DNA from 2 places in the Pedobacter sp. SAFR-022 genome. Region 2 is predicted to be linked to the other one. Evidence: riboswitches for the same ligand, from Rfam matches in the RefSeq annotation. Region 2 holds a riboswitch; the other holds the start of a gene.

Region 1 (14,668 bases), on a different contig from region 2:
CATTTCCAATACCGGAAACATTTATCTCATTTACCTCATGCGAATTGTACAGGGGATAACCGTTGCAAGTATCGTAGTGGCCAAACGGGCGTTTTTTGTAGACGTGTATTCCGGTGATCAGCTGAAGGCTTATCTCAGCATATTTACGATCGTCTGGTCTACGGGACCGATTATCGCACCATTTTTAGGAGGCTATCTGCAGAACTTCTTCGGTTGGGAATCAAATTTCTATTTTCTTGCTGCCTTTGCAACGATAATTCTGGTGCTTGAGCTGATCTTTAGCGGTGAAACGATTCGTCAGCAAACGGAATTCCGGATCCGCAAAATTATTCAGATCTATGGCGAAATGATTAAGACAGCGAGTTTTACCTTAGGCATTGTTATGCTGGGCCTGGCGTATTCTATGGTGATGGTTTACAACATGTCCGGACCCTTTATCATTGAGCATGCCTTTGAGATGAGTCCTATTGTGACAGGCTATTGTTCGCTCATTCTTGGCTTCGCATGGATGGTTGGTGGTTTCATCGGAAAAGCGACCATAAAAAGTCCGATGCTGAAGAAGATGCTGGTCAATGTTGGCTTGCAGTTAACATTTACGATATTGATGATTTTGAGCCTCGGCTACTTGGAGAACCTCTATACGCTGTTGTTTTTCGCATTTCTGATCCATGTTGGCGCAGGTTATACCTACAACAACTACTTCGCTTACTGCCTCACCAGGTTTCCTAAAAATGCGGGAATCTCTGGCGGGCTCACAGGAGGTATTGTATATATCCTGGTTTCCTTCCTGAGTTACAAAATCATTGATGTATTTCCGGCCAAAGATCAGCTGAACCTAAGTTACGGTTATTTCGTACTTGCCTTAGGTTCTTGTGTACTGATGTTTATTCTAGCAAGATATCTAAATAAACCTGGCCAGCAAAGGGAAGCATAAGAACCTTGAAAAGTCCCGATCACCATGCCTTACAAGAGGTACAACGTTAGGTGATATCGACGATTTTTCCTACTTTGCTAGTCAAACATTAACGTCAAGCGAATGAATTTACGAATAGCGCTCACGCTTTTTCTCTCCACTGCTTTTTCTTTGAACTATGCACAGGATAGGTCACTGACCCCGGATTCTAAGATAGAAAGAGTCATTGTTTTTCTGGATGGTGCACAAATTGAACGTACCTCAACGGCCACGATCCCGGCAGGAACATCTAGTATTGTCTTTCATGATCTTTCACCAGAGATCGAAGAACAGAGTATCCAGGTGAAAGGCGCAGGGAACTTCAGCATTCTTTCTGTTGTTCGCCAAAATAACTACCTGAATGAACAGAAAGCCAATGAGGAAATGAAAATCCTTGAACAAAGGCTGAATGGCCTGAATGACCAGGTAGATATCAAACAAAACAACATTCTCAACCTGAAGAAAGAAGAGGATTTGCTGGCTGCTAACCAGAGTGTAGGAACCGGGGGAGCAGGACTTGACCTGAATAAGTTGAAGCAGCTGCTTGAATTTCAACGAGCAAGATTGACAGAAAACAAGTTAAAGCAACTGGAAAATGAGAAAGCGATTAAGCGGCTTAACTAAGATATTTCAAAATTGCAGAAGCAAAGTAATGAACTTAGGGACAAGAACAGGAACAACACCAGCGATATTGTCGTAAAAGTGAATGCAAAGGCACCAACTGCCGGAACGTTCAGAATCACTTATCTTATTAAAAACGCACGCTGGTACCCTTCTTACGACATCCGCGCAAGGGCTGTAAACGAGCCGGTGGATTTAATTTATCGCGCGAATATCAGTCAACAGAGTGGGGAAGCATGGAAGAATGTAAAATTGGTGCTTTCCTCCGGCGACCCTTCGCGGGGAGGAAACAAACCTACATTGAAGCCGTATCAAATTGGATATAACACATCATCCTATGCCCCAGCATCTAATATAAACCGGGTAAGTGGCAGGATAACGGATATGCAGGATGGCTCAGCGTTGTCCGGAGTAAGTATACGGATGAAAGGAACGTCAATTGGCACCACCTCTGATGCAAATGGCGATTACGCCATACAGATTCCTCCGGGAAATGCTTCTCTGGAGTATGCCTTTGTAGGTTACGAGACCATCGAACGGCCGGTCACAGCAGCCGTAGCAAGTGTGCAGCTTGAGCCAATTACCGCTTCATTAAACGAGGTCGTAGTTGTTGGTTACGGCGCCAAGGGTACTTCACCGGTACTTGCCTCCCTGCAGGGGAAAGCGCCGGGCCTAGCCATCCGGGGGAAATCCAACGTTTCGGGCTCCATTCCGCTACAAGTAGCGGTTCAGCAGAACCAAACAACGGTTCAGTTTGAAGTTGCGCAGCCTTATACCATGCTCAGCGATGGAAAGCAATTGACCGTGGAACTTGCGGAACATCATTTAGCAACGGATTACAACTATTATGCAGTTCCAAAGCTGAGTGAAGATGCTTACCTGAATGCCTCATTGACAGGAATAACGGACCTCAATTTAATGAGCGGTGAAGCCAACATTTTCTTCGAGGGTGCTTTTCTAGGTAAAACTTTGATTGATGTACAGCAAGCTAGTGACACACTGACCGTTTCCTTGGGTGTAGACAAAAATCTAATTGTAAAACGTATTCAGCAGAAAGATCAGAACAGTAAATCGGCGATCGGCTCTAATATGCGGGCAACCAGGTCCTTTGCTTATCAGATTTCAAGCAGGAAAGCTGTGCCTGTAACGCTGCATGTGGAAGATCAAATACCGGTTTCCACCAGCAGTGAGGTATCCGTCGAGAAGCTGGAACTTTCCAATGCCGATTTGGATGCAAACTCAGGTATGTTAACCTGGAAGCTACAGCTGCAACCTAATGAGAAGAAGGAGCTCGAAGTGGTTTACCAGGTAAAATATCCGAAGAATCGGCCAATTCAATTGGAATAGAACCGTTGTACTAAGCAAAAAAACTGGTTTTACCGCACCTTAATTGCCGGATTGGCAGCCATTAGGGCTTGAACGAAAGCATCAGCATTAGCGGGCGACATGTAGATGTCGTCCCATTTATTGTATCTTATGATTATTCCCTTGCTTGCAGTAGCTGGTCTTAAACCTGCAAACATGGTTTTGTTTTTTCTGATTTCAACAATGCTGCTTATTTCGATCGAACCCTTAAGCAGCGCGGATTTGTAGTGCAGCTTATTGTCCGAAATCACGTAATGGGTATCAAAGATTGTCCATAGTAAGTAAAACAAGGTGGCAAGTATTACCACAAAGGGTATATAACACTCATTAACTAAGCAGAACAAGCTTAAAAACAATAAGAAGCTACTAATGGCCATCATCGAAAAGCCCTTACGTGAATAGAATTTCATAAGCTGCTATTATGCATTTTGTACTTGTCAACTAAATTTCAATATCCTGAATATCTCTGATGCAAAGATAGGAGCTAATCATTGTTTTTTCAATTGGCAGCCGGAGCCAGATCGAGAAAACTCACAATCTTTACGTTTGGATCTTTTGCCAGGATATCTTCCATAAGCTTCCTGTGCCCTGCACCGACGCCAACGATCACCCTTTTTGCATGATTGGCTTTGGCCTGACGAAGTACGTTCGCACACATCCCTTCATTTCTAAGCGTCCATTGAGCAAACATGTCTTTAATATGCTGATCCGGGAAGCCTGCCCAACCGTAAAAGCGGCTACCGCCATAAAAGTTCCACGCATCATTTAACTCCGCATATCTGGGATGCGCCATATTGTAATAAGGAGATTTTGTCATGTGCTTTTCGTCTTCCGGTGTCAGGTTCGAATACTTGATAATTGCTGCGTAGGTTTTCGCCTCTGCTGAACTGGTGTCAGCTTTAGCCTTCGTTCTAAGCACTTTGAACGCGGAATCAGCTTTTGCCCATGCCTCAGACCAGGGGCGGTCGTACTTCTGACAATCCATCGGATAAATCTGATTCTGTTTCAAGCCATACAGCAAGGGGAAGTAGATATTGGTGTACTCACTCAATGGGCGGTAAAGGCGCAGCTTCTTCAGACTGTCCAAATTGCCGAAATGTTGAGTATAGTAGGCCATCTCTGATTTACCAAAGTGCTTTTTCATTTCATGTTCTATCAGGTAGATTTGGTAATCGGCATTACCACGGTCACTTTGCATGATGTACCAGGCTGTAAGATCCATCCTGACTTTGTGCAGGTAAGGAAACTTTTGCAATGCGCTTTGGGCTTCCTGGATTTTCTTGTTCAGGTTTTTTGGTGTTTGTCGGTAGGTCTTTGCAATGAACTCTTTCGATTTCTTCATGCCTTGGAATGCCCAGGTTCCCGGCTCAAGTGCTTCGTAGTCTGCAGGGGAGAGGTACTCACCAAAAACCATATCCGGCTTGAAGTTGGTCAGTTTTCGTACGACCATGTCGTAGTCTTCCGCACCCGGTTTATTTTCATGGTCCGAGCCCAGCACAAGGATTTCCGTCGTTTGTGCAACTACGCCTGTACTAAAAAGCAAGGCGATAAAGGTTAATAAGATGCAGATGTTTGTTTTCATATTGTTCATTTATATTTTGATTGTGTCTCAAAAATGAACTTCGTCTGCTGGCTGAAAAATATTATGATCCGAAATGGCTGGAACATTATCCCAATCGCTATATTCCAGATTTCAGCACTTAAGCTGCAAAACAGCGGCATTGGTATATAAAAAGGGTATGTTCGGATAAGAAAAGCGGAATCCTTGAGATCTTTCAATAGTTTTAGATCATGAAGAAATTGAGCATCGTAACCATACACATTATTTGCTGGACAGTCCTGCTGCTTTATGGTTATGGAAGTTACCTGCTCAAAGAAGATTTCAGCTTTTATGATATCGCTTTCGGCATGTCGATATCCCTCGTGCAGGTGATTCAGTTCTATATCTGTTACCTATGGGTGTATCCCCGGTATATGCGGCGGGGAAAAGTGCCACAATTGATCGGCGGTTTGCTGGTTGCCTTTTTTGTATTTGTAACTTGTCGTTATCTGCTAGAAGAGGTGATCTACCGTGCGGTCTTCGGTATTCACAATTACTCGGACGACACCAGTTTGCAGCATTACATTTTGGACAATGTTTATTATGGAAGCTTCTACATTGTGGTTGCGGGAGCAGCCTGGGGCGTCGTGAATGCGTTCCAAACGGAGAAGCATCAGCGCTTGCTGCAGGCGGAGGCGAAAAAAGCGGAACTCGCATTCTTGAAGTCCCAGATCAACCCCCATTTTCTTTATAATACGCTCAACTACGTCTATTCACTGGCGATTCCCGTTTCCGAAAAGCTGGCAGATGCTGTGTTGAAGCTTTCTGATTTGATGCGTTATACCTTGCAGGACAGTCCTGATGGGATGGTTCTGCTACACAAAGAAATTGAGTACCTGGAGAGCTATATTGCCCTGTTCAGGATGCGCTTTGAGCCAGCCTTTTACGTCCGGTTCAGCTTACAAGGCATTGCTGAGCAAAAGATCGCTTCTTTATTGCTTATTCCATTTGTGGAAAACGCATTTAAACACGGCGTGGTAAATAATCCTGAATATCCTGTTGAGATCACTCTGAAGATTATTGGGAAACATCTTGAATTCAGGGTTTCCAATTTGATCAACCCTGGGCAGAAAGATCATTCGAGTGGTATCGGCCTGGTTAATATTCAAAGACGCCTGGATTTGATCTATCCTGATCAACATGAACTTAACGTTGAAAAACATGAAAACTATTATGCGTCGTCTTTGATCATAGCATTAAGTTAATGTTGTTGTTTAAATTTAGCCTATGATACGCTGCCTTGCCGTCGATGACGAAGCTTACGCCTCAGAGATCCTTGCGGGATATATCCGGAAAACGCCCGGCCTGGAGCTTGTAAGTACCACAACTAATCCTTTCGATGCCATTCAGCTGGTGCAATCGGGTGAAGTGGATTTGGTGTTCCTGGACATTCAAATGCCTGAGCTAAATGGAATTCAATTTTTAAAGATATGTGGCCGTAGCTGTAAGGTCATCCTAACGACGGCATATGAGCAATATGCATTAGAAGGCTTTGAACATGATGTAGTAGACTATCTTATGAAACCCATTCCGTATGATCGTTTCTACAGAAGTATCATGAAAGCCAAACAACTTTTTGAGGGCGATACACCGAAACTAAAAAATGAACCGGAGCATGCTAACGGAACTGCTTTCGCAACCGATTATATTTTTCTAAAAGGGGACAGCAAAAACAAATTCATTAAAGTTGATCTGAAAGATATCATATATATAGAGGGTTTGAAGAACTACATCTCCGTTTATACGAGCACACAACGTTTGATCACTTACCAGTCATTACGGGATTTTGAAGCCCAGCTTCCACCCACCGAGTTTATCCGGGTACATAAATCCTATATTATTCCATTTGGAAAAATCAGCACGGTCGACGGCAATAGCTTATTCATAAACAACCAGCTGATTCCCATCGGCGACGCCTTCAAGGAGGCTTTCTTTAAGGCTATCAAGGAGCGGAGGTCCTGAAGGGCTTACTCAAGCGCTACAAAGTGGTATTCTTTGCCAGGTTTAGTTTCGAAGCTGTACTCGATCTGCTTACCTGTACTTCTTGCACCCAGGTTTTCCATCCTGCTTTTTAAGGCTGTTGTTGAACTTATACGGCACAAACCTCCCGAAAGTGACTTGATGCTAAGTGATGTAAGCTTGCCGTTTTTCCAGCTGAGATTGGTGATCTCAAAGTTGCCCCGGGCTTTTAAGCCACTTACATTGCCCTTAGGCCAAGCTACAGGAAGTGCAGGTAGAATTTGAATGGTTGGAGTTTGACTTTGTACAAGCATCTCGGCAATGCCAGCGGTATACCCGAAGTTTCCGTCGATCTGAAAAGGTGGGTGTGCGCAGAATAGGTTCGAATAGATTCCTCCACCATCATTATAATTGAAGCCTTTTTCCCCAGCTGGGGTAATGAAATTTTGCATGATCTTGTTTGCATGATCCCCATCCTGAAGTCTCGCCCAGAAGTTCATTTTCCATGCCATAGACCAGCCTGTTGAAGCATCGCCACGTGCCAGTAAGCTAACCTTTGCAGCCTGTGCAAGTTCAGGTGTTTCCGTGGTGTTGATTTGCCTGCCCGGGTGTAGAGCAAAGAGGTGTGACACATGTCTGTGTTTATCTGTTGGGTCATCACGGTCGGTTTCCCATTCCTGTAGCTGTCCCCATCTGCCAATCTTAGGTGGAAGCAGACGTTCACGCAGATCGCTTACACGTTTGGCATATTCCTGATCAATTTCTAAAATAGCTGCGGTTTCCAGGTAGTTGGTAAACAGGTCCCAAATAATTTGATGGTCGTGAGAGATGCCGTCTTCTGTTGGGCCATGTTCCGGCGACCAGCCAAGCGGAGCAACCAGGGTGCCGTCAGGTCTTCTTTTCAAATGATCATCCCAAAACTCAACAACCTCTTTCATAATGGGGTAAGCAAACTCACGCAGGTACTTTTCATCCTTGTTAAAGGCATAATGTTCCCATAGTGCCTGAGCAAACCAGGCGCTCCCAGGCGTGTTCCAAAGGAAGCTTTCTCCACCAAAGGGATTACCTTCGGTGCGTACGGTCCAGCCGCGTACACCTGGATACTGTTTTTTGGTGTGCATCTTTTTGACTTCACGAATGCTGTTGATATAGTCCAGATAGGGAACATGACACTCGGCAAGGTTTGTTGGCTCCGCAAGCCAGTAATTCATTTGGATGTTGATGTTGGAGTGGTAATCGCTTCCCCAAGGTGGGGTATTGCTGTTGTTCCATAGCCCTTGAAGGTTTGCCGGAAGTCCACCCGCTCTGGACGATGCAATCAGCAGGTATCTGCCATATTGAAACAGTAAGCTCTCCAGCTGCGGGTCTTTGGTGTTCTTATAGTTGAGTACACGGGCAGCAGTGGTTTTTTGGTTTAGACCGGGATTACTGCCCAAGTCTAATTTCACCCGAGCGAAGAGCTGTTTATAATCTTTCAAATGACTCTCCATCAGGGCTTGAAATTTCTTTTTTGCAGCTGCATTCAGAACCCTGCTGTTCTGGACCGCAGGATCTTCGCCTTTCCAATTTTGATCTCGCTTATTGATGAAGTCTGTAGATGCCGTAAAGATGATACTAAAACCATCTGCATTACTGATTTTAAAAGCGGATCCGCCCTGCTGATCCGGTACAATACTGCCACTACCGCCTTCCAACTGTATCAAGGCACTTGCCTGGTACTTCATTCCATTATTCAGACGCCCCGCAAAACTTATGGTCTGGCCCGCTATGGAGGCTTTACTTCCATGTTCATCTTTAAGTCGAATGACAGCGGAGTAGGCACCTTTTTGATCTGCAGCAAACTTCAGGACCATCACTTTATCTGGAAAACTCGTGAAATACGTCCGGTTGAACTTAACCTGGTTCTGGGTATAGCTAATTTCATGTACCGCATTTTCAAGATCCAGGCTACGCCTGTAATGATCCACCCGGTCAGCGGACTGGCCATTGGGCTTGCCCTGTCCGAAATCGATGAGCATATCACCGAAAGCCTGATACATCCCACGATCAGACTCGTCACCTGTCCACAGCGTATTCTCATTGAATTGGATACGTTCCTGTTGAACACCGCCGAAGATCATGCCCCCAATTCTGCCATTGCCAATAGGATAAGCCTGCGTCATCCAGTCTGCCGCTGCTTTATCATCCCATAATACTAGCTGCGGTTTTGCCGCAGTTGAGCGGGGCGTTTGGGCAAGGATCTGCTGTTTGATGATCATCAGATGTAGGAAAAAAACAAGAATAAGGGTGGATAGGAACTTGATCTTGAACTGCATAGTTAAATCTGGTTAGCAGACGAATCTACCAATTGTAACAGATTTTTACAATTCCGCGGCCCGCAATCGGCGCCATTGGGTCAGCATAGCTGTTTTTAGGAGAACAATTGTATTTTTGCGGCATGGCCGATACCCTAAATAACATCATCAAGCGAGAACTTAAGCTGCTTTTCCAGTTGAAAAAGACAGAGCGTTTGTGGCATGTTCCGGTGTTAGCGTCATTGTGTGTCGGTCTTCCCTTGCTTGCAGGTTATCTGTTAGGTCATCTTGAATATGGCATCGTGTCTTGTCTTGGTGGATTGGTCATTCTGTATTTACCGCCGACAAATTTCCGGCATCGCCGAAGTACCATGTTGTTCAGTTCTCTGGGCTTCATCCTGAGCTATTCACTTGGTTTGGTGTTCAGCTTCAATCCGATATTGTCATCGATCATGATGGCGGTGTTTGCCTTTTTTGTAAACTGGGTTACAAACATCTTCAAGCTTGGCCCTCCGGGAAATTTCTTCTTCATCATGATTGCCGCCATGGCTAGTTGCCAGCCCTTTGACCTGGAGGCCATTCCGGTTAAAGCAGGCTTGTTGGCCCTGGGTGTTCTTTTTGCCTGTGCACTAGCGTTACTGTACAGCCTGTATATGACCGCTAAATACAAGGATAAGCTTCAGTCGGTTATTCCAGGAAAGAAAAACACCATTATAATAGCTGAGTCAGTCACCATTGGTGCATTTACAGGACTTTCCTTGTTTGTGCCACACCTGCTCGATTTCCATAACCCATATTGGGTGCCGATCTCGTCGTTGGCCATCATGCAGGGCGTGAGTCTGACTCATGTATGGCAAAGAAGTTTTCACCGCATGCTGGGTACGGTTGTAGGGCTTGGGCTTACCTGGGTGTTATTGAGGTTCGATATGCAGCCGTTATCCGTATGTGTAAGTATCCTGATCCTGCAATTCATTATTGAGATGCTGATCGTGCGCCATTATGCCTTAGCCTGTATATTCATTACGCCGCTTACGATCTTTCTGGCCGACATCGGAAGCCTGTTTACTGTTGATTCGGATCTGTTGATTTCGGCGAGGTTCACAGATATTGCTGTTGGTAGTCTGATTGGCGGGGTAGGTGGATGGCTCTTACACCATCAGCAGTTGAAAGCGAAGGCAGACCGGCATATGCGCATTGCTAAGGTGCTTGTTCGTAGAAGACGGTAATCGTCAATTTTTTATTACGATCCATTTTAAGAATTTTTTATTTATACATTTATAAAACTTTAGGGGTGTCCGATAGGACTGAGATAATACCCTTTGAACCTGATGCAGTTCGTACTGCCGAAGGGAAAAGTGATGGAAACACGTATGCGTGTAGCCTTTCTTTCCTCCTGCGGGACCATTCCTAAAGTATAATGCTATACAAGATGGAAGTAACCGTAAATCAAGAAACTTTAGAGATCCAGGAAAACTGCAGTATCGCAACTTTGTTGGACCTGTTGCCACATTTACCTGTCAAGGGTATTGCTGTAGCCATTAATCAACAGCTGATTACCAGATCCGAATGGTCCGGGCGCAAGCTGGTCCAGGGTGACAAGGTCATGATTATCAAGGCAACCCAAGGCGGCTGATATGGAGCTGATCGTGATATCGAGTCCTGAATTCCTGCAGGGCGAGGCGAGGGTGATCAATGAACTTTTTGCTGCGGGTATGAAACGTTTTCACTTGCGTAAGCCCAATGCAAGCGTCGCGAAATTGATTGAGCTGATCAGTGCTATTGATCCGGGCTATAGGTCTGAAGTGGTGCTACATCAGCAGCACGAGCTTGCCGATGGTTTTTCAATGCATAGAAGACATTATCCCGAAGCTTTACGCCTGATACAAGGAGAGCTACTGGAAGCGCAGAAGCGACGTGGCATGGGTTTGAGTACCTCCATTCACAAGCTAGAACATGCGTGTACGCTGTCCGTCTTTGATTACGTCTTTTTTAGTCCCGTATTTAACAGCATATCTAAACTCGGATACCATGGGACACTTTCTCCTGAGTTCCGGCTATCAAAATCGGAAGCCACTCCCGCAATCATTGCATTGGGCGGAGTGGATTACGACAAAATTCCCCTGGTAATGAAGATGAACTTTGATGGCGTTGCCGTCTTAGGCGCCATATGGAATAAACCCGGTTCCCCTGTGGAGCATTTTTTACGCATCCAAGACTGTATTCATAAACAATTAGAAAACCCGGTACTAAACTTAGGACATGATTGATAGACTACATTACATATCTCAACCTGATGGTGTGGGAGATCACCTGCCAGCCATCAAAAAGGCACTTGCTGCAGGCTGCAAGTGGATACAGCTGCGAATTAAAGATCGCGAGACTGCATTTATGCTGGAGCAGGCTTTTGCAGCCAAAGCGCTTTGTGATGCAAATGGTGCTAAGCTGATTGTTAACGATCATCCGGATGTTGCACTGGCGGTAGCTGCCTATGGTTTACATCTTGGTTTGTCGGACATGCCGATCGTTGCTGCCCGGGGTATTGTTGGTCCGGAAATGATTATCGGCGGTACGGCAAACACCTTTGAGCATGTGGTACAGCGGGTAAGTGATGGCGCAGACTATGTTGGACTCGGCCCATTCCGCTTTACCTCAACCAAGAAGAACCTCAGCCCCATATTGGGAATGCCTGGATACACAACGATAATGAAGCAGTTGCAAGAGTCAGCAATTGATATTCCCGTAATCGCTATTGGTGGCTTGATTGCCGGGGACATTCCCGCACTCCTGGAAATTGGCTTGTACGGCGTGGCCATATCGGCGGCGATAACATGCTCCGATACGCCAGAAGTTGTAGTTTCCTCGCTTAGGCAGGCATTAAACCAAAACTTGAATCCTTTAAATCGATAATGATGTTAAAAATTGCAGATAAAACCTTTAGTTCAAGATTGTTCAGCGGAACCGGCAAGTTTAATGATGCCGCCATTATGGAGGAAGCGCTAATTGCTTCCGGTTCAGAGCTGGTTACCGTTGCGCTCAAGCGCCTGAACTTGAACAATGCCGATCAGGATGATTTGATGCTGCGGCTGAATGCCCCGCATATAAACTTGTTACCAAATACCTCTGGTGTACGTAATGCGCGGGAAGCGGTGTTCGCCGCGGAGCTGGCTCGTGAAGCACTCGAAACAAACTGGATCAAGCTGGAGATACATCCTGATCCGAAATACCTGATGCCCGACGCGGTCGAAACGCTGAAAGCCACGGCAGAACTGGTGAAATTAGGGTTTGTCGTACTTCCTTACATCCATGCGGACCCGGTGTTGTGTAAGCGATTGGAAGAAGTGGGCAGCGCTGCGGTGATGCCCCTTGGCTCGCCCATCGGCAGCAACAAGGGTTTGCGAACTATTGATTTCCTGGAGATCATTATCGACCAAAGCAATGTGCCTGTGGTGGTTGATGCCGGCATTGGTGCACCTTCTGATGCTGCGAAAGCCATGGAAATCGGTGCAGATGCGGTATTGGTAAATACCGCTATTGCCGTTTCCGCAAATCCCATGCAGATGGCCGTAGCCTTCAAGCTGGCTGTTGAAGCCGGAAGGATGGCCTATGAAGCGCGGCTTGCACCTTTAGTTACACATGCGGTTGCCAGCAGCCCCTTAACTTCTTTTCTGGATGAATAGTTTTGTCGACCTATTTGAACGCTATAGCTGGGCTGAGGTAAAAGCCAGCATCTATAGCAAGACTGTTGTGGACGTGCAGGCTGCTTTGCAGGCAAAGAAACGTACACTGGAGGATTTCATGGCGCTGATCTCACCAGCAGCTGCGCCCTTTCTGGAACAAATGGCACAACAAAGCCGTGAGTTAACCTTGAAGCGCTTCGGCAAGGTTATTCAGATGTATGTGCCACTATACCTTTCCAATGAGTGTAATAATATCTGCACTTATTGCGGCTTCAGCTATGACAATAAGGTCAAGCGAAAAACCCTCAACGCTATTGAAATCATGCAGGAAGTTGCACGTATCAAAGAGATGGGGTATGACCATGTGCTGCTGGTTACCGGTGAACACCATCTGAAAGTTGATGTTGCTTATTTTCAAAGTGTGCTGCAGCTCATCCGGCCGCATTTTGCACATATCGCCATGGAAGTGCAGCCCTTAGATCAGCAGGATTATGAGACCTTAAAACCATTCGGTTTAAATACGGTGCTGGTCTATCAGGAGACGTATCATAAGGAAGATTATAAAAAACATCACCCCAAAGGGAAAAAGTCGAACTTTAACTATCGACTGGAAACACCCGACAGGATCGGTTCCGCAGGTATACATAAGATCGGTTTAGGTGTTTTGATTGGGCTGGAAGACTGGCGCACGGATTCTTTCTTTACAGCTCTGCACTTGAATTACCTGGAAAAGAGATACTGGCAGAGTAAGTACAGCATTTCCTTTCCAAGGTTGAGACCTTTTAGTGGCGGGCTGGAGCCTAAGGTAGAGATGAGTGATACGGAACTGGTGCAGCTTATTTGTGCATATCGCCTTTTTAATGAGGAACTTGAGCTTTCTATCTCCACCAGGGAATCAGAACACTTCCGGAACAATGTGCTTAAACTTGGGATCACTTCTGTGAGTGCAGGCTCGAAAACGAATCCCGGCGGCTATGTGGTTGACCCGCAATCATTGGAGCAGTTTGAAATCTCCGATGAACGCAGTCCACAGGAAATTGCGACCATGATCCGGGCCCAGGGGTATGAAGCGGTATGGAAGGATTGGGATAATTGTTTGATGTCATGACGCCAGAGAGGGAATTAAGATACCGATATCCTAGTGTACTGACTATTGCAGGTTCGGATAGTGGTGGTGGAGCAGGTATTCAAGCCGACTTGAAGAGCTTTGCTGCGCTGGGCTGTTATGGTACTTCCGCGATCACAGCGGTGACGGTTCAGAACACCTTGGGTGTGCATGGCATTCACAGCATTCCACCAGAAATTGTAGCGGCCCAGATTCGAGCGGTCATGGACGACATTAAACCTGCGGCGGTGAAGGTCGGTATGGTACACACGCCAGAACTGGCAAACATAATCAACGAGACCCTAAAGAACTATACCGGTGTACCGATGATCTTCGATCCGGTCATGGTTTCGACCAGCGGGCACAAGTTGATCTTAGATGAAACGATCGCGGCCTTGAAAGCTGGATTGATTGTTTCCGCAGATTTACTTACACCTAACCTGGATGAAGCGGCCTTGCTTTGTGGCATACCCATATCTTCCTTAGCAGAGATGCTTGAAGCTGCAGAACTCCTTGTTGGGATGGGATGCAAGGCAGTGCTTTTGAAAGGTGGTCATCTTACTGGTCCGGTGATTCAGGACGTATATGTTACTTCAAAAGGGATAAGATCTGTATTTGAAGCGCCCTACATCGAAACACGCAATACGCATGGAACGGGTTGTACGCTTTCCGCTGCAATTGCCGCACAACTCGCACTCGGCGACTCCATGATCCCAGCCATTGAAAAAGCAAAAAACTACCTGAGTTTAGCGCTTGAACAAGGTAAGGACGTCCATACCGGTGAAGGCTCCGGTCCGCTAAACCATTTTTTTGAGCCAAAGCGCCAAGCTAAGCTGGTCATAGATAGGGCATAAAAAAGGGGTACGACAAAGCCGTACCCCGATTATCTAATTTGATGTTGGGTATTACATAGGAGGGATGGTTCCGGTTCCGGTAGTTCCACCAGTTGTACCCGATCCAGTTGTTCCACCGGTTGTACCTGAACCTGTAGTTCCGCCAGTTGTACCGGTTGTGCCAGTAGTTCCGGTAGTACCCATAGTACCGGTGCCAGTAGTACCTGTTGTTTTACCAGGTTTTACTTTTCCTTTTCTTTCA
Region 2 (18,016 bases):
GAATATCAGCGGAACAGTTCTGTTCCGCTGATATAAAACCGATCCTAAAAATATAGTGCGCTCCCTTTCTCTAAAAACTCTTTGGATTTCTCCTCCATCCCCTTGCTCAATACTTCGTCTTCCTGCACGCCTTTTTCTTTGGCATAGTCCCGTACATCCTGGGTGATCTTCATGGAACAGAAGTTCGGTCCACACATGGAACAGAAGTGGGCGATTTTTGCGCCTTCTGCAGGTAAGGTTTCATCGTGAAATTCTTTGGCGGTATCCGGATCAAGTGACAAGTTAAACTGGTCTTCCCAGCGGAACTCGAACCTGGCTTTACTTAACGCATTATCCCGGTATTGTGCACCAGGGTGCCCTTTTGCCAAATCTGCGGCATGGGCGGCGATTTTATAGGTAATCACACCATCCTTAACGTCTTTCTTGTTTGGTAAGCCCAGATGTTCTTTAGGCGTTACGTAGCAAAGCATTGCGGTACCGAACCAACCGATCATAGCAGCACCAATGGCCGAGGTAATATGGTCATAACCCGGAGCAATGTCGGTCGTCAAGGGTCCAAGGGTGTAAAACGGCGCTTCCCCACAGTGAGCGAGTTGTTTGTCCATATTCTCTTTGATCATGTGCATGGGAATATGGCCCGGCCCTTCAATGATCGTTTGTACATCATGTTTCCATGCGATTTTGGTGAGCTCTCCAAGGGTTTCCAGCTCGCCAAACTGCGCCGCATCATTGGCATCGGCGATACAACCTGGCCGTAGGCCATCACCCAGGGAGAAAGCAACATCATACGCTTTCATGATCTCACATATTTCCTCGAAATGTGTGTACAAGAAGTTCTCCTTATGATGTGCAAGGCACCACTTTGCCATGATGGAACCGCCGCGGGAGACGATACCGGTAATTCGCCTTGCGGTAAGCGGCACATAACGTAAAAGCACCCCAGCATGAATGGTAAAGTAATCTACCCCTTGTTCTGCCTGTTCAATCAGCGTGTCGCGAAACAGTTCCCAGGTCAGGTCTTCGGCTTTACCGTTTACCTTTTCCAAAGCCTGGTAGATAGGTACGGTACCAATCGGAACAGGGGAGTTGCGGATGATCCATTCCCTGGTTTCATGGATATTCTTGCCAGTGGATAGATCCATGATGGTATCTGCGCCCCAGCGGCAGGCCCATACTGCCTTTTCCACTTCTTCTTCGATACTCGAGGTTACAGCAGAGTTCCCGATGTTGGCGTTGATCTTCACCAGGAAGTTCCTGCCAATGATCATGGGTTCAAGTTCCGGGTGATTGATGTTGCAAGGGATCACGGCTCGGCCGGCCGCTACTTCAGCGCGGACAAACTCGGGGGTAATATACCCTTTAGGGGTATTCGCACCGAAACTTTGTCCGGCATGCTGTTGACTCATCAGCTCGAAGTCGCCATTAAGCTGTTCCTTCAGCTGGTCTATTCGCTGGTTCTCGCGAATAGCGATGTACTCCATCTCCGGAGTGATGATCCCTTTTCTCGCATAATGCATCTGGCTGACGTTTTTGCCCGCTTGTGCCCGGTATGGTTTGCTGATGTGCGCAAAGCGTAAGCTGTTCAGGCTCTCGTCTGCAGCGCGCTGTTGACCATAGCTTGAAGAGATATGATCCAGCTGTTCCACGTCGGCACGCTCCAGGATCCAGGACTCGCGCAGTTTAGGAAGGCCTTTCTTCACATCAATGTCGACACTCGGATCGGTGTAAGGACCGCTCGTGTCGTAGATCGTGACTGCGGCATTAGGGCTCGTTTCGCCGAATCTGCCGTGTAGTTTGGTGTCGCTGAGGCTGACTTCGCGCATGGCGACATGAATGTCGTGCAGCTGACCTTTAACAAATACTTTTCTGGATGCCGGGAAAGGGGTTCGGCTAATGACTTCTGCTCCTGGGGTTTTTTCAGTTTTCATGTTGATTGTTTTTACACCTCAGGGAAGCACCTGTATAAGGAATGGCAAACAACATGGATATGTCATTTCACTTTTCCCTTCGGCAGTACTAACTGCATCAGGTTCAAAGGGTATTTCTCAGCACAAGGCACCCCTAAAGTTTTTTATAAAGCTATGAAATCAATTTTATTACCAATGCATTTTGACGTTAAACTGTAAAAATTTATCAAGATTCTATAAGCAAATACCCACCTTAAGCTTTAGATTTGTCTCATCGCATGAAAAGGATACTATTGATCATACTCGCCTTTGTTTACCTGGGACTTTCTCAGGGGCCAACGGTGTATCTTCATTATTGCATGGGTGAACTGGTCGAGATGGGCATGGAACACCCAGGTGAATCCAGCGCCTGCGACTTCTGTGGTATGACCCAGACCGCTTCAGACAAGGAAGCTTGCTGCCAGCAGGATGTTAAAAGCATTAAGATTGACAACGTTCAAAAGATCGTTAAAAGCGAGTTCCAGTTTGAACAGGCAGCTCTGCTGTTGCCTAAAACACTCCTGGAAAGATTTCTGAAATCAGTACCCCACCAAGGGATACAGACCTATTTTCCTGATCAGGAAACCCCTCCGCTGCAGGATATTCCCGTCTTCATACGAAATTGCAGCTATCGTATATAATACCATTATCCTTTCTTACACCTTCGTGTAGGGCATCAGGATCATCCTGCTTTGCCCGCCTAAGCTATTAAGTTTTTCATTTCTCCTGTTAAAGCGCTTTAAAGCTTTACAGCTGATCGTTATGCATGCGCGAGCAAGCATCACAAATAAGCATAAATGGTACATAGAATAATAGAATGGTCGCTTCATAACCGTTGGATCGTGCTCCTGCTGGCTACTGGCCTGTTTGTCTGGGGTATATTCGCGGTCAAGAAGAATCCGATTGACGCAATTCCTGATCTCTCAGAAAATCAGGTAATCGTTTACACCGAGTGGATGGGCAGGTCTCCCCAGCTCATTGAAGATCAGGTTACCTATCCTTTGGTAACCAATTTACAAGGGCTGCCGAAAATCAAATATGTGCGTGGTAGCTCCATGTTCGGCATGAGTTTCATCTACGTGATCTTTGAAGATAACGTGGACGTGTACTGGGCCAGAGAAAGGGTGCTGGAACGTTTAAGCACCATAGGCAATACCTTGCCGGATGGCGCAACGCCACAGCTCGGGCCCGATGGCACCGGTGTAGGTCATGTGCTCTGGTACACACTGGATGCGCCAGATACGGATCTTGGAGAACAGCGGGCGATACAGGACTGGTATGTAAAGTTCGCCCTGCAAAACGTACCTGGCGTGAGCGAGATCGCCTCTTTTGGTGGTTTCCAGAAGCAGTACCAGATTGCTGTAGATCCCAATAAACTTCTCTACTACAAATTAAGTATTCCTGAAGTCATTGCTGCGGTCCGCTCCAATAATAACGAATCTGGCGGACGCAAATTCGAGATGAGCGACATCGGTTATATCATTAAAACATCAGGTTACCTCAAATCCATGGAAGAGATCGCCGCCATCCCCGTAAAGAATCAGAATGGAACGGCCATTAGAGTTTCCGATGTCGCAACAGTACAGATGACCGGTGAAACCAGGCTCGGCATCTTTGACCAGGACGGTGAGGGCGAACGGGTGGGTGGCATTGTTGTCATGCGCTATGGCGAGAATGCTGCGGAAGTAATTGACCGGGTAAAGACCAAAATGAAGGAAGTCTCCAAAGGTCTGCCGCAAGGGGTGAAGTTTGATATCGTATATGATCGCGGTGAACTGATCCAGGAGTCTGTAGACTCCATCACAACAACACTGATCGAAGAAATGATTGTTGTGTCGCTGGTGGTCATTGTTTTCCTGTTCCATTGGAGAAGCGCCATCAGCATCATCATACAGATACCCATCACGATCGCCACCAGCTTTATTCTGCTCAATGCATTCGACATATCCTCCAACATCATGTCCTTAACCGGTATTGCACTGGCCATTGGCGTCATCGTAGACAATGGGATCGTCATGAGTGAAAATGCCTATAAACATCTTTCAGAAAAATACGAAAGCTGGCAGGCTGAACATCAAAATATAAACAAGTTATGAGGAATTGGTTCAAAAGAAAAATAGATGCCGATAAGGATTGGATCTCGGAAGAAGATAGACTTAAGGTTATCGAGAAATCGAGCAAACAAGTTTCGCGTGGGGTCTTTTTTGCAACGATCATCATCATCACTTCTTTCCTGCCTGTATTTATGCTGACTGGCCAGGAGGGAAAAATGTTTCATCCCCTGGCTTTCACCAAGACCTTCATCATGATTGTGGATGCGGTACTGGTACTTACGCTGGCACCCGTGCTAATATCCTTTTTTATGAAAGGTAAGTTCCGGCCGGATCATGCCAATCCGGTAAACCGGTTTTTAGAACGTTATTACGAACCGCTGATCCGCGGGGTATTAAACTGGCGGAAAACAACCATTGCCATCAATATTATTGCCTTGCTGATTACGATTCCGCTGCTTAGAAATCTGGGTACAGAGTTTATGCCAGCTCTGGATGAGCAGAGCATCTTATTTATGCCCGTTACCCTGCCTGATGTGTCTAACAATGAGGCTAAGCGGATTTTGCAGGTGCAGGATAAGATTATTAAATCGGTGCCCGAGGTCGATAAAGTCTTGGGTAAGGCAGGCCGTGCAAGCACCGCAACCGACAACTCCCCAATCAGCATGATTGAAACCATCATTATGCTTAAACCTAAGTCGGCCTGGCGCGAGGGCTTAACGAAGAAGGATATCATTGATGAACTCGATAAAAAGCTCCAGATTCCAGGTGTGGTAAATGGCTGGACACAACCGATCATCAACCGCATCAATATGTTGGCAACAGGCATACGAACCGATGTGGGAGTAAAAATCTATGGTCAGAACCTGGACACCATTGCTGCAGTTTCCGAACGCGTTAGAAAAGCGCTAGAAGGTACCAGCGGGGTTACTGATCTCTATGTAGATCCAATTACTGGTGGTAAGTATCTCGCCATCGATGTAAAACGAAATGAGCTTGGCCGGTATGGGTTAACGGTAGATGATGTTAACCAGGTCGTGGAATCTGCGCTTGGTGGTGCAGCTGTTGGGAATACCATTGAAGGCAGACAGCGCTTTTCGATTAGCGTACGTTTGGGGCAGGAATTCAGGAGCAGCCTGGAAAGCATCAAACGCATTCCCATAAGCTCGGCAGCCATGGGTGAAGTTCCACTCTCTGCAGTGGCTGAGGTTCGTTTTGAAGATGGTCCACCGATGATCAATTCCGAGAATGCCATGTTACGTGGCGCGGTGATGTTCAATGTGCGCGACCGTGATCTGGGTAGTACTGTAGAGGAAGCCATGGAGAAGCTTAACGCTAGCCGCGGCTTACTTCCACAGGGTTATTTCATGGAATGGAGCGGTCAGTATGAGAATATGATCCGGGGGCAGAAGACCTTAACCTGGATTGCGCCGATTGTACTTGCCGTGATCTTCTTTTCACTGTATTTCGCGTTTCGCTCCTTACGAGAAGCCTTCCTGAGTTTGATTACGGTGCCCTTTGCGCTCATCGGTGGTGCTTATCTCATCTACTTTTTCGATGTGAGTTTATCCGTTGGCGTGGCGGTGGGCTTCATTGCGCTCTTCGGTATCGCTGTGGAAACCGGAATTGTAATGGTGATCTACCTTAATGACGCGATGAACCAGCTGGTGCAGCTAAATGGGAACTCCAGTGCAACGATCAGCAGGGAGGACTTGCGGGAGTATGTGGTGAAAGGTGCCGCCAAACGGCTCAGACCTAAACTCATGACCGTTTGTGTCTCTCTGTTTGGCTTAATACCGGTTTTGTGGGCTACTGGCGTAGGAACAGATGTAATGCAGCCCATTGTGTTGCCGATGATTGGTGGTGTACTCACGTCATCAACACACATCTTGCTGGTCACACCGCTGATCTTCCTGATGAGCAAAGAATATGAACTGAAAAAATATGGAAAACTGGAGGTGAGTAATGCGAATCATTAGAATATTAGCGCTGCTGCTGGGATTGATGCCCATGCAGCTGATTGCGCAACAACATACGGTATCCCTGGATACCATTCTGAAACGGATTGATGAAAACAATCCGATGCTGCAAACCTATGCTTTAAGAGCAGAAAGCTACAAACATAGAGCTGAAGCGGGCAGTGCCTGGATGGCACCTATGGTCGGCGCGGGTACCTTCATGACGCCCTATCCCGGACAGGAGGTGATGGATGGCGACAAAGGTTCGCTGATGCTACAATTGGAGCAGGAGATTCCAAATCCTTCAAAGCTACGGGCGCAGAAAGTATATGAAGCTTCGAAAGCGGATGTTGAATTCGCAGGACGTGCTATCGCTTCCAACACGCTGAAAGCTCGTGCTAAAAACCTTTATTATACTTGGATCATCGCTGGTCAACGCATTAAAGTACTGCGGGAAAACGAGAAAATCATGCAGATGATGCAGAAGATCGAAGAGATCAGATACCCTTATAATCAATCGCAACTTTCTGGTGTTTACCGCTCCAGGGCTAAGATCGAGGAGAATGAAAACATGATCCGCATGCAGCAAGGGGAGATCGCCAAGGCAAAAGCCTGGTTGAACAGCCTCATGAACTTGCCCGCAACGCAGCCTTTGGCAATTGACAGCTCAACATTACCAGCCTTTACACCAGAAGCCCGGTTAGACACAGTCCTGCTTGCAGGCCAGCGTAAAGATATCCTGCAAATGGAGCAGAACATCAGATCCATGCAGCTTGGGGTAAAGGCGATGAAAAACCAGTCAAAACCAGATTTTAAATTACGGGTGGACCACATGTCGCCCCTGGGCAGCATGATGCCAAAACAGTATAGTGTGATGGGCATGGTCAGCATTCCCCTGGCGCCATGGTCCTCCAAGATGTATAAGTCGGAAGTAAAAGCCATGAACTATGAAATACAGGCGATGGAAAAGGAACGTGTAGGTATGCTGCAGGAAAGTCATGGGATGCTTACCGGAATGCAGTATGAAATCCAATCCATGCAAAAACGTATCGCTGCAATGGAAGAAAAGATTATCCCTTCCCTGCGGAAAACTATGGAAGCCGATTTTGTGAACTATCAGGAAAATAAGCTGGAAGTGGTGGCGGTGATCAACAGCTGGGAGGCTTTAACCATGATGCAGCTCAATGTGCTGGATGAGAAAATGAAATTATATCAAATGATTGTTGATTATGAAAAGGAACTATATCGTTAAGCTATTGCTGCTCTTCCTGTTTGCTGTAACGGTAACTTCATGTAAGCGCAAGAGCGGGCAGCACGATGCAGCTGTAGCTACAAACACAGAAGATACCTCCCTGACGAGCCTGCTGAAGCCTGCAAACGCGCAGGTGCTTGCACGTAGCCCCTTGATCCAGGCGAAAAGGGGTTCCAGGCTTTATGTGCGGGAAGTGCAGGGGCGGATCAGCTATGATACCCGCAACCAGGTTGTTCTTGCAAGCCGTGTTGCTGGCCGGATCGAAAAGTTGTACATCAAATACAATTATCAAAGGGTTAAAAAGGGACAGCTGATTATGGAGCTCTATGCTCCTGACCTCGCTGCAGCACAGCGGGAACTCCTGTTGATTCAACAACATGGTGATGACGCAGGTATGTTGGAGCCGGCAAAGCGCAGACTACAGCTGCTGGGCATGGACATGGCGCAGATCAATAAGGTATTACGTACCGGACAAGTTTCTTACCGCATCCCAGTGTATAGTAACGCCACAGGTTTTATCCTGGAAAAGGGCCTGAGCCTGCCGGATGTTTCAGCTAGCGAAACTGTCGCAACTGCAGGGAATACTGGCGGTAGCGGCATGTCAGGCATGGATAATAGTGCCGCAGCAAGGCCTATGCCAGCGGCCTCAGGGGAGTCTGCACCACAAAATACGCCGGTACTGCTGCGTGAAGGGCAGTACCTGAATGCCGGGCAGCAGGTGTTTAGCATTTACCAGACCGGTGATCTGTTGGCTGAATTTTCCTTAACGCCTGATGTCGCCTCGAAGATTAATAAAAAGGAGAAAGTACTCATTCAACGCCTTGCAGATGCATCCTCATCTATCTCCGGCCGCATTGGCATGATCCAACCTGTACTGAATGCGGGGGAGAATTTTGTGTTGGCAAGGGTATATCTGCAAAAAAGTGGATTGAAACCCGGAGAGTTGGTAACCGGAAAGTTCCCTTTCCTCGCGCAGGATAGCTATTGGCTTCCACAAGCCGCGGTATTGTCGCTGGGCAATGAAACGGTGGTCTTTAAAAAAGAAGGGAAGGTCTTTATTCCGACGAAAGTGAAAACCGGAGTGCTGCAAAACAAGGAAGTGCAGGTGCTTGATGAAATTGGCGACTGGCAACTGGCTGCGAATGCACAATACCTGGTGGATAGTGAGAGCTTTATTAGAACCGCTAAAAATCAATGACCATGAAAAGAATATATCTCATCATAATTTTACTGCTGCCGCTAATGATGACTGTTGGCTGCAGGGAGGAAAAAAGCAAGAACAAGGTTGTGGCCAGTAAAGAAACCTACACCTGTCCGATGCACCCGCAAGTCATGCAGCATGAAATGGGTACCTGCCCGGTTTGCGGGATGGACCTGGTACGTTTTGAAAAAGGGGATGCTGCCGGAGGACTGCAGCTTAGCGAGCGGCAAATGACATTGGCTAACGTAAGAACCATCACCATCGGCGACGCCGGGGATGGCGGCGGTAAGCAGTTAAATGGCCGGCTGGTTGCCAATCCGGAACAAACATCCTTTATTTCCAGCAGGGTTGCCGGGCGGCTCGACAAGCTTTTTGTGCGCCAGACCGGAGAACAGATTAAAAAGGGACAGCCACTCTACCAGATCTATTCTGAGCAGTTGGCTACTTTGCAACAGGAGTTTCTGTTGGCACTGGAACAGTCCGCGCAGTTTCCGGATGATAAAACCTTCACACAGATCCTTAATGCCGCCAGACAGAAGCTCCGGTTGTACGGACAGTCGGAAGGCCAGATCAGATCGCTGCAACACAGTAGGAAAGCTAGTCCGAACATCACCTTTTTCGCGCCTGAAAGTGGAACCGTTGCAGAACTTTCTGTCACCGAGGGTCAGTATGTTGCCGAAGGTAGTCCGCTGTTACGACTGGAAGGCTATCAGTCGCTCTGGGTTGAGGCGGATATCTATGCTTCAGAAATTAGCCAGATCAAAGCAGGGCAGCAACTGCGCGTGGTCATTCCTGGTTGGGAGGATGAGCCGCAGATGCTGAAAGTATCTTTTATCAATCCATCGCTACAGCAGGGGGCTCAGTTGCTGCAGATCCGTGCTGAACTGCCAAATCCTGATAACCAATGGCAACCCGGCCTGCAGGCAAAGGTGTTTGTGGCTCAAAAAAGTACAGCTAAAGGCCTTTCGCTTCCACCCGATGCCTTGATCCGCAATGGAAAGGGTGCACATGTATGGGTAGAAACAAAACCGGGCCATTTCGAACCGCGCATAGTGGAGACAGGGCTGGAAGGTACGGAAGGAATAGTCGTTAGCTCCGGACTTCAGCCGGGCGACAAAGTGGTCATTTCAGGTGCCTATTTGCTATATAGCGAATACCTGCTCAAAAAGGGAAAAGATCCAATGGCCGCAGTTCACAAAAGTTAATTTAAATACAACAATAGTTAGAATCATGAAAAAACGAAATCACTTTGCACTATTATGCTTTATCACCATACTAGCTGCAGCATGCAGCAATAACAAGCCTTCAATAGCAAATCACCAGCACGCAGATGCAGCTCAAAAACCCGTAGTTGCGGAATCTAAAAATACAGCCCCTGCTGCGCTTACCTCGACAACGATCACCTTAAAAGATCCTAATCTGGATGCAGTTTACCAGCAATATCAGGTGTTAACAAAAGCCCTGGTGGTTGAGGATGTGAACACCGCCAAGACTGCTGCGCTGGCAATTGAAACTGGTGCCCGGGAAATTAAAGGCGGCGCTTTGATGGGCCGTGCCGCTGCAGAGATCAGTAGCACAAGCGATATAAAGGCGCAACGACTTGCATTTGCAAGGCTTAATGAAGACCTGATCAAGTTATTAAAGGATACAGGTTTGGATCAAGGCAAACTTTATGTGGCACATTGCCCGATGGCGCTGGATGATCAGGGGGCATCTTGGGTAAGTACGAGCAAAGAGATCAAAAATCCGTACTTCGGCGACAGTATGCTTACTTGTGGTTCAGTTACAGAGACGTTGTAGTTAACCCCTCACTTTATACCCGGGAATCACCAACGGGGGCACCCGTTCAATGTTATGGGACATCCTTTTGAAGCCATTGGTATACGAGGCGCAAGGAGCCTTTACGGTTAGGTTTCGTATATCAACCACTTCAGCCGAATTCAAAAGCGTTAACTGGTTCTTAGTTGATTTCTGAAAAGATCTGCTCATACTGTTCAATAATGTTTTGCTTTTCTGTAGCTTTCGCCTTGTGTATCACAAAGATAACGCTATTTTGTTTATTAACATATACATCAAACTGACGAATAAAAGTTCTTCGTAAAACCTCTGTATATATTCTAAACCGTTTGTTGTTAGTGTTTACGGTTTCATTGGGTAGGTTGGCTGCCAAGAACCCCCAGGAGGCATTCTCAAACCGATAGATATATTCCTGAATAAAGCTTTCTACTTTTGGAAATCGATTTTTTCGAATCTGTACCAATTTATATTCAAGAGATTTATCAAACATACATCGAACTAAATAGCGCCAGGTATTTACGACGCCTTTATGCAAGTACTTTTAGCTTAAGCTTGATTACAAAAATCGTAAGAGGCTCTAACTCAGATTAGCAAATTAGCGCTATCCATCCATTAAATTTTAAGTTGCGTCGTAATGGAAAGGAATCTTTCAATATTGTTAATTTTGAATTATCCAGGCTTTACAAATATTTCTACCTAATGGCCGCCATCCGAAAAATCATCCATATCGATATGGACGCCTTCTATGCTTCCGTAGAACAGCGCGACAACCCGGAACTCCGGGGTAAGCCGCTGGTGGTTGGTGGTTCACCACAGGGCAGGGGTGTGGTCGCCACGGCAAGTTATGAAGCCAGGAAGTATGGCATTCACTCGGCCATGCCTGCGCGTCAGGCCATACAACTTTGCCCGCACGCCGTCTTTGTGCGTCCCAGGTTCGAGGCCTACAAAGAAGTATCCAACAAAATAAGGGAGATCTTCCACCGCTATACCGACCTGATCGAACCCCTATCCCTGGACGAAGCTTATCTGGACGTCACGGAAGATAAACTTGGCATCGGCTCCGCTCTGGAAATCGCCGAACAGATCAAAAATGCCATCAAAGAAGAATTACAACTTACCGCATCTGCAGGGGTATCTATAAACAAGTTTGTCGCTAAAATTGCATCGGATATCAATAAACCCGACGGACTAAAATTTATCGGACCCTCCGCTATTGAAGCTTTCATGGAGAAACTGCCTGTAGAGAAGTTCCATGGGGTAGGGAAGGTGACGGCGGAAAAGATGAAACAGATGGGCTTACACACCGGAGCTGACCTTAAGCGCCTGTCTGAAGAAACCCTGGTTTATCGCTTCGGGAAAACCGGGCACTTCTACTATAACATCGTACGGGGTATCGACAACCGCCCTGTGCAGCCACATCGTGAAACCAAGTCTCTGGCTGCGGAGGACACCTTCTCCTATGATCTTACAGAGATCACCGATATGGAGCTTAAGCTGGAGGAGCTTGCTGAAATTGTGCATGAACGCCTGAAGAAAAAGAATCTTTCGGGCAGAACCATTACGCTAAAGATCAAATACAGTGACTTCAAACAGATCACCCGGAACCGTTCGTTTGCTCAGCCTGTGGGTGATCTAAAGACCATTGTGGATACTGCAAAAAGCTTACTTATGAGTACCGAGCCCATTGGTCACAAGATTCGTCTACTCGGCATTTCGCTGTCTAACTTCGGTGAAGCGCAGCCAAAACAAAAAGCGAGCAAATACACGGGACAGCTGAGTTTATTTTAGCGGTTAACGATTAAGCAGCTTCGGATAGAACGCACATCAAACGCACATCGAACCCAGATCGAACGCACCTCGACCACACAGAACCCCTGCGTTCGATGTGCTTCTGGTCTCTGTTTAACCATGCCTAAACCTTTGTTATTGCCGAAGCGAATTTGATTTTGTTTTCTGGCTTAAGCTGCTGCATTTCAGAAGGGCCGGGCTATAGTGGACCGGCCACAATAAATTTAAGTTAACCCCTTGATTTATAAAATGTATTCTGCTACCTTTGCAGTCCCTTTATTAGGGGTAAAGTTTTTAAAACACTTAATAGAAAACAAAAAACAATGCCAACCATTCAACAATTAGTTAGAAAAGGTAGAGTAGCACTGGAGTTCAAGAGTAAGTCTCCAGCGTTGGACAGCTGTCCACAGCGAAGAGGTGTATGTACACGTGTATATACCACTACCCCTAAAAAACCAAACTCAGCAATGCGTAAAGTTGCCCGTGTACGCTTAACCAACGGAAAAGAGGTTAACGCCTATATCCCTGGGGAAGGTCACAACTTACAGGAGCACTCCATTGTATTGATCCGTGGTGGTCGTGTTAAAGATTTACCAGGTGTACGTTACCACATCATCCGTGGTGCATTAGATACATCAGGTGTAGCTGGTCGTAACCAACGTCGTTCGAAATATGGTACTAAGCGTCCTAAACCAGGACAAGTAGCTGCGGCACCAACAAAAGGTAAAAAGAAATAATTAGGAGGAAAAAAAAATGAGAAAGTCAAAACCAAAAAAGAGAATTATCCTTCCTGATCCGAAATTTAACGATGTTATGGTGACCAGGTTTGTAAATAATATGATGTACGATGGAAAGAAATCCATCGCTTATGATATTTTTTATAACGCAGTAGAACTTGCTGAAAAAAGAGCAGGTGAAAACGGTCTTGAAGTATGGAAACGTGCTTTAACCAATGTAATGCCTGCAGTAGAGGTTAAGTCACGCCGTGTAGGTGGTGCTAACTTCCAGGTTCCAACCGAGGTTAGACCTGACCGTAAAATTGCTTTAGGTATGAAATGGTTAATTTCTTACGCACGTAAACGTGGCGAGAAAACCATGAAAGAAAAATTAGCAGGTGAGATCGTTTCAGCAGCTAAAGGTGAAGGTGCTGCAGTTAAGAAAAAAGAAGATACGCATAAAATGGCTGAGGCTAACAAAGCGTTCTCTCACTTCCGTTTCTAATATTAGATTCATAATATAATGTCAAGAGATTTAAAATACACAAGAAATATTGGTATTGCGGCTCACATTGATGCGGGTAAAACCACAACAACGGAGCGCATCCTTTATTATGCTGGGGTAAACCACAAAATTGGTGAGGTTCACGAAGGTGCATCTACCATGGACTGGATGGTACAAGAAGCGGAACGTGGGATAACCATCACATCTGCTGCGACTACTGTATTCTGGCCTTACAGAGGAAACAAATACCAGGTAAACGTTATTGATACCCCGGGACACGTGGATTTTACCGTAGAGGTAAACCGTTCATTACGTGTACTAGACGGATTGGTATTCTTGTTCTCCGCTGTTGATGGTGTTGAGCCACAATCGGAGACCAACTGGCGTTTAGCAAACAACTATGCAGTACCACGTATTGGTTTCGTTAACAAAATGGACCGTTCTGGTGCTGACTTCTTAAAAGTTGTTAAGCAGGTAAAAGAAATGTTGGGTAGCCACGCTGTGCCTTTGCAATTGCCAATCGGCTCTGAGGATAGCTTTAAAGGTGTTGTTGATTTGATCAATAACCGTGGTATCGTTTGGAACGAGCATGATAAAGGTATGACCTTTACTGAAGTGCCAATTCCTGATGATATGGTTGAAGAGGTTGCACAATGGAGAGAGAATTTATTAGAAGCGGTTGCTGATTATGATGAGTCATTAATGGAGAAATTCTTTGATGATCCTAATTCAATCACGGAGCGCGAAATTCTTGATGCTTTGCGTGCGGCTACTTTAGATGCTAAAATCGTTCCTATGGTTTGTGGTTCATCTTTCAAAAACAAAGGTGTTCAAACCATGTTGGATCTGGTAATGGAACTATTGCCTTCGCCAATGGATGTTGAAGGTATCCAAGGTACTAACCCGAACACTGGTGAAGAGGTAACTCGTCAACCAGACATCAACGAGCCATTTGCAGCTTTAGCGTTTAAAATTGCGACTGACCCATTCGTAGGTCGTCTATGTTTTATCCGTGTATACTCAGGTAACTTAGAGGCTGGTTCATACGTGTACAATGCACGTTCTGAAAACAAAGAGCGTATCTCACGTATCTTCCAGATGCACGCAAACAAGCAAAATCCAATCCCTAATGTAGGTGCTGGTGATATTGCTGCGGTTGTAGGTTTCAAAGACATCAAAACTGGTGATACCCTTTGCGATGAGAAAAACCCAATCATCCTGGAATCTATGGACTTCCCTGAGCCGGTTATCGGTTTAGCGATTGAGCCTAAAACTCAGGCTGACGTTGATAAACTTGGTATGGGGTTAGCTAAATTGGCTGAAGAAGATCCTACCTTCCGTGTACAAACTGACGAGGAAACTGGTCAAACTGTAATCTCTGGTATGGGTGAGCTTCACTTAGATATCCTTATTGACCGCTTAAGACGTGAGTTTAAAGTAGAGGTTAACCAAGGTGCGCCACAGGTTGCTTACAAAGAAGCAATCACTGGTACTACTCAACACCGTGAGACGTATAAAAAACAAACTGGTGGTCGTGGTAAATTCGCGGATATCCAGGTTGTTATTTCTCCAATCGATCCTGATTACGAAAAAGGTGGTTTACAATTCGTAAACGAAATTGTTGGTGGTTCAATTCCTCGTGAATTCATCCCTTCAGTTGAAAAAGGTTTTGCAGCTGCTATGTCGAATGGTGTGCTTGCAGGCTTCCCGCTTCCTGATATGAAAGTTCGTTTGATCGATGGTTCATTCCACGCAGTCGATTCAGATGCTTTATCTTTCGAGATTGCAGCTCGTTCTGCTTTCCGTGAGGCATTGCCTAAATGTAAGCCTGTATTGATGGAGCCTATCATGAAAATCGAAGTGTTAACTCCAGAAGAAAACATGGGTGATGTAATGGGTGACTTAAACCGTCGTCGTGGCCAGCTGCAAGGTATGGACACTCGTAACGGTTCTCAAGTAATCAAAGCGCTTGTGCCACTTTCTGAGATGTTCGGTTATGTAACGCAGTTACGTACCATCACTTCAGGTCGTGCGACTTCAACTATGGAGTTTGATCACTACGAACCAGCTCCAAGAAACGTTCAGGATGAAGTAATTGCTAAATCAAAAGGCAAGGTTAAATCCGGAGAATAATAAAAAACAACCGGTCGGCTGTTATTAATAGCTCTAACAACCGGCCTTAATTAAATATATCATGAGCCAAAGAATCAGAATTAAATTGAAATCTTACGATTACAATTTGGTAGATAAATCTGCTGAAAAGATCGTTAAGACTGTAAAGCCTACAGGTGCAGTAGTTAGTGGTCCAATTCCATTGCCTACAGAAAAGAAAATCTTTACTGTTTTGCGTTCACCACACGTGAACAAAAAAGCAAGAGAGCAATTCCAATTGTGCGCTTACAAACGTTTGTTAGATATTTATAGCTCCAACTCAAAAACAGTTGACGCTTTAATGAAACTTGAATTGCCCAGCGGTGTTGAAGTTGAAATCAAAGTTTAATTGATATAGATACTTAATAAAAGAAAAAGGTCCTGGCATTTGCCGGGACCTTTTTCTTTTTATCGTTTTGTGGTTATCGCTTAGCTGCCAGCCTGGTTTAATATCCGCGGCTTTTGTATTCGTCCAGCTTGTTGCGCTCATCCTGTAGTTCACGCGCCAGCTTTTTCTCTTTTTCATTTGCCTTAACCTTGTAGCTCTGGTATTCGGCGGAGATCTCTTCGTAAAGGCTGCTCCGGTATTTGGCTTCATGCAGCAGCTTCGCAGAGCGTACGATGATGATGATCAGCGCCAGTGCAAGCACCAGGATGATGGTCCAAACCATCGTATTGTAGCTGCCCTTGGAAAAGGGGATACCCATAAAGGTAATCTCATCCAACTTTTGATTAGAGCTGTTCAATGCGTTCTCTTTTCCGCTAAGTTGTACTTTGAGGTCGGCAATGGCTTTCTGCTGTTCGGCAATTTGCTTTTTTAACGCTGGCAGCTGCCGGCGCTCATTACGCAGGGTGTCGTTCACACTTTTCCAGAATGAACTTAGCCGGACAGGATTCACGACTTTAAAGCCATTTAGATTTTTGCTTTTCGACAGGATGCTTTGGTATTGCCCGCGAAGGCTTGGGTCAGCATTGACCGAGTCTTTTGCAGCCTGCTGTGCAGCAGCGTGATTCGTGTTTAATGCAAAAAACAATACGGCGGTTAGTAGGTGTATAAATTTTCTCATAGAGTCTGATTGTTCTAATTTAACATTAATATTTTAATTTTATTGTGTTTGGGGCTCAGATGTTATCTTTGCGCCGATGTCAATCCTTCTATTCACCCTTGTAATACTGCTCGGCGCTTTTCTGGCGGGCCTGGTCGGATCGCTGACCGGACTGGGTGGTGGGGTGATCATTATCCCGCTGTTAACGCTTGTGCTGGGGGTGGATATACACTATGCAATTGGTGCCTCTATCGTGTCGGTTATTGCGACCTCTTCGGGTTCTGCGGCGGCATACGTAAAGGAAGGCATCACCAATATCCGCATTGGCATGTTCCTGGAGATTGCGACAACCATCAGTGCGATCTTCGGTGCCGTGATTACGGTCTATATCAATCCAGACTATATATCAGTCATCTTTGGGGGCATCCTGTTGTTTTCCGCGGTGATGATGTTGCGGAAGAAGGTGGACCACTCCGACACGGATACGTCGGGGAAGCTGGCGAACTTCTTTAAGCTGAATGGGAGTTATCCAACAGCAACCGGTGAGCAGCCTTATGCGGTGCACAACGTAGCTGGTGGTTTTCTGATGATGGCGGTTGCGGGTGTGGCATCGGGACTGCTGGGCATTGGCTCTGGTGCCTTGAAGGTGCTGGCAATGGACAACATCATGAGGATTCCATTTAAGGTTTCTACAACGACCAGTAACTTTATGATGGGGGTCACTGCAGCAGCAAGTGCGGTGGTTTATTTACACCGGGGGCAGATTGATCCCGGAATCGCCATGCCGGTTTGCCTTGGTGTGCTGATCGGTGCAAGGGCAGGATCCAAGATCCTGATTAAATCCAAACCGGAAAAGTTGAAGATGCTGTTTGCAGCAGTGGTAACTTTCCTGGCATTACAAATGATCTATAACGGGCTAAAAGGATAATGGCGGAAGCGGAAAAGAAACATATGCTGAAGGACCGCGACATGCAGTTGATCATGGGCAATCTGCTTAGGGCAGGTGTGGTGCTCTCGATGACGGTGGTGTTTATTGGTGGCGTGATCTATCTAATGGGTTATGGAAAGCTACAAGCCGACTATAGCGAGTTCGTGATGGATGAAGCAGGCTTCTTCTCACTGGCCAGTATTTGGACCGGTATGCTGGAAATGAATGGTAAAGCGATCATTCAGCTGGGCATTCTACTGTTGATCTTTACACCGATTTCCAGGGTTATTCTTGCTGTTTTCAGCTTTCTTTTAGAGCGCGACTACCTTTATGTGCTCATCGGCCTGATCATTTTGGGCATCATTTTGTTCAGTTTGAGCAATAAGCTGGCGGGCTAAACCGGGCTAAGTGCTTCAATCGCAACTTAGTTAATCGCCGGACGCAACTTCCTGAGAATAATGGTACTTATTTAAAAAATAAATAAGCTAACTGTTTGAAAATTAATAATACTTTCGTATTTTTGCCCTCCCTTAAATGGGAATTATATCCACCTTGAACGAAGCCCTACTGCTTCGATGGGTGTTAAACTTTAAAAAAGAAAATGTCAGGTATTATTGGAAAAAAAGTAGGAATGACCAGCATTTTCGATGCCGAAGGAAGAAACATTCCTTGTACGG

Evidence for each region. A riboswitch is a leader RNA that binds a small molecule or an ion and turns the genes downstream of it on or off. The one in region 2 is predicted to bind thiamine pyrophosphate.
Region 1: it holds a riboswitch for thiamine pyrophosphate, as region 2 does, so the genes downstream of both, thiS (sulfur carrier protein ThiS) here and thiC (phosphomethylpyrimidine synthase ThiC) in region 2, are expected to answer to the same signal.

Annotation. Positions count from the first base shown of each region.
Region 1 covers NZ_JBQCME010000003.1:235,462-250,129, reverse strand. Annotated here, with positions in the region: gene ACTHQF_RS09500 (MFS transporter) at 1-934, shown strand, start outside; gene ACTHQF_RS09495 (DUF4140 domain-containing protein) at 1,037-1,576, shown strand; gene ACTHQF_RS09490 (DUF4139 domain-containing protein) at 1,589-2,920, shown strand; gene ACTHQF_RS09485 (PH domain-containing protein) at 2,950-3,348, opposite strand; gene ACTHQF_RS09480 (DUF5694 domain-containing protein) at 3,438-4,520, opposite strand; gene ACTHQF_RS09475 (sensor histidine kinase) at 4,730-5,743, shown strand; gene ACTHQF_RS09470 (LytR/AlgR family response regulator transcription factor) at 5,766-6,500, shown strand; gene ACTHQF_RS09465 (glycosyl hydrolase family 95 catalytic domain-containing protein) at 6,506-8,812, opposite strand; gene ACTHQF_RS09460 (FUSC family protein) at 8,935-10,017, shown strand; TPP riboswitch at 10,069-10,160, shown strand; gene thiS (sulfur carrier protein ThiS) at 10,221-10,424, shown strand; gene ACTHQF_RS09450 (thiamine phosphate synthase) at 10,438-11,058, shown strand; gene ACTHQF_RS09445 (thiamine phosphate synthase) at 11,051-11,698, shown strand; gene ACTHQF_RS09440 (thiazole synthase) at 11,701-12,468, shown strand; gene thiH (2-iminoacetate synthase ThiH) at 12,461-13,576, shown strand; gene thiD (bifunctional hydroxymethylpyrimidine kinase/phosphomethylpyrimidine kinase) at 13,573-14,427, shown strand; gene ACTHQF_RS09425 (hypothetical protein) at 14,479-14,668, opposite strand, start outside.
Region 2 covers NZ_JBQCME010000001.1:328,249-346,264, reverse strand. Annotated here, with positions in the region: gene thiC (phosphomethylpyrimidine synthase ThiC) at 45-1,928, opposite strand; TPP riboswitch at 1,986-2,073, opposite strand; gene ACTHQF_RS01600 (HYC_CC_PP family protein) at 2,186-2,587, shown strand; gene ACTHQF_RS01595 (efflux RND transporter permease subunit) at 2,744-4,042, shown strand; gene ACTHQF_RS01590 (efflux RND transporter permease subunit) at 4,039-5,976, shown strand; gene ACTHQF_RS01585 (TolC family protein) at 5,963-7,207, shown strand; gene ACTHQF_RS01580 (efflux RND transporter periplasmic adaptor subunit) at 7,185-8,405, shown strand; gene ACTHQF_RS01575 (efflux RND transporter periplasmic adaptor subunit) at 8,408-9,613, shown strand; gene ACTHQF_RS01570 (DUF3347 domain-containing protein) at 9,639-10,208, shown strand; gene ACTHQF_RS01565 (hypothetical protein) at 10,369-10,695, opposite strand; gene dinB (DNA polymerase IV) at 10,905-11,993, shown strand; gene rpsL (30S ribosomal protein S12) at 12,317-12,730, shown strand; gene rpsG (30S ribosomal protein S7) at 12,747-13,214, shown strand; gene fusA (elongation factor G) at 13,233-15,347, shown strand; gene rpsJ (30S ribosomal protein S10) at 15,409-15,714, shown strand; gene ACTHQF_RS01535 (hypothetical protein) at 15,812-16,432, opposite strand; gene ACTHQF_RS01530 (sulfite exporter TauE/SafE family protein) at 16,509-17,339, shown strand; gene ACTHQF_RS01525 (DUF1634 domain-containing protein) at 17,339-17,737, shown strand; gene rplC (50S ribosomal protein L3) at 17,941-18,016, shown strand, end outside.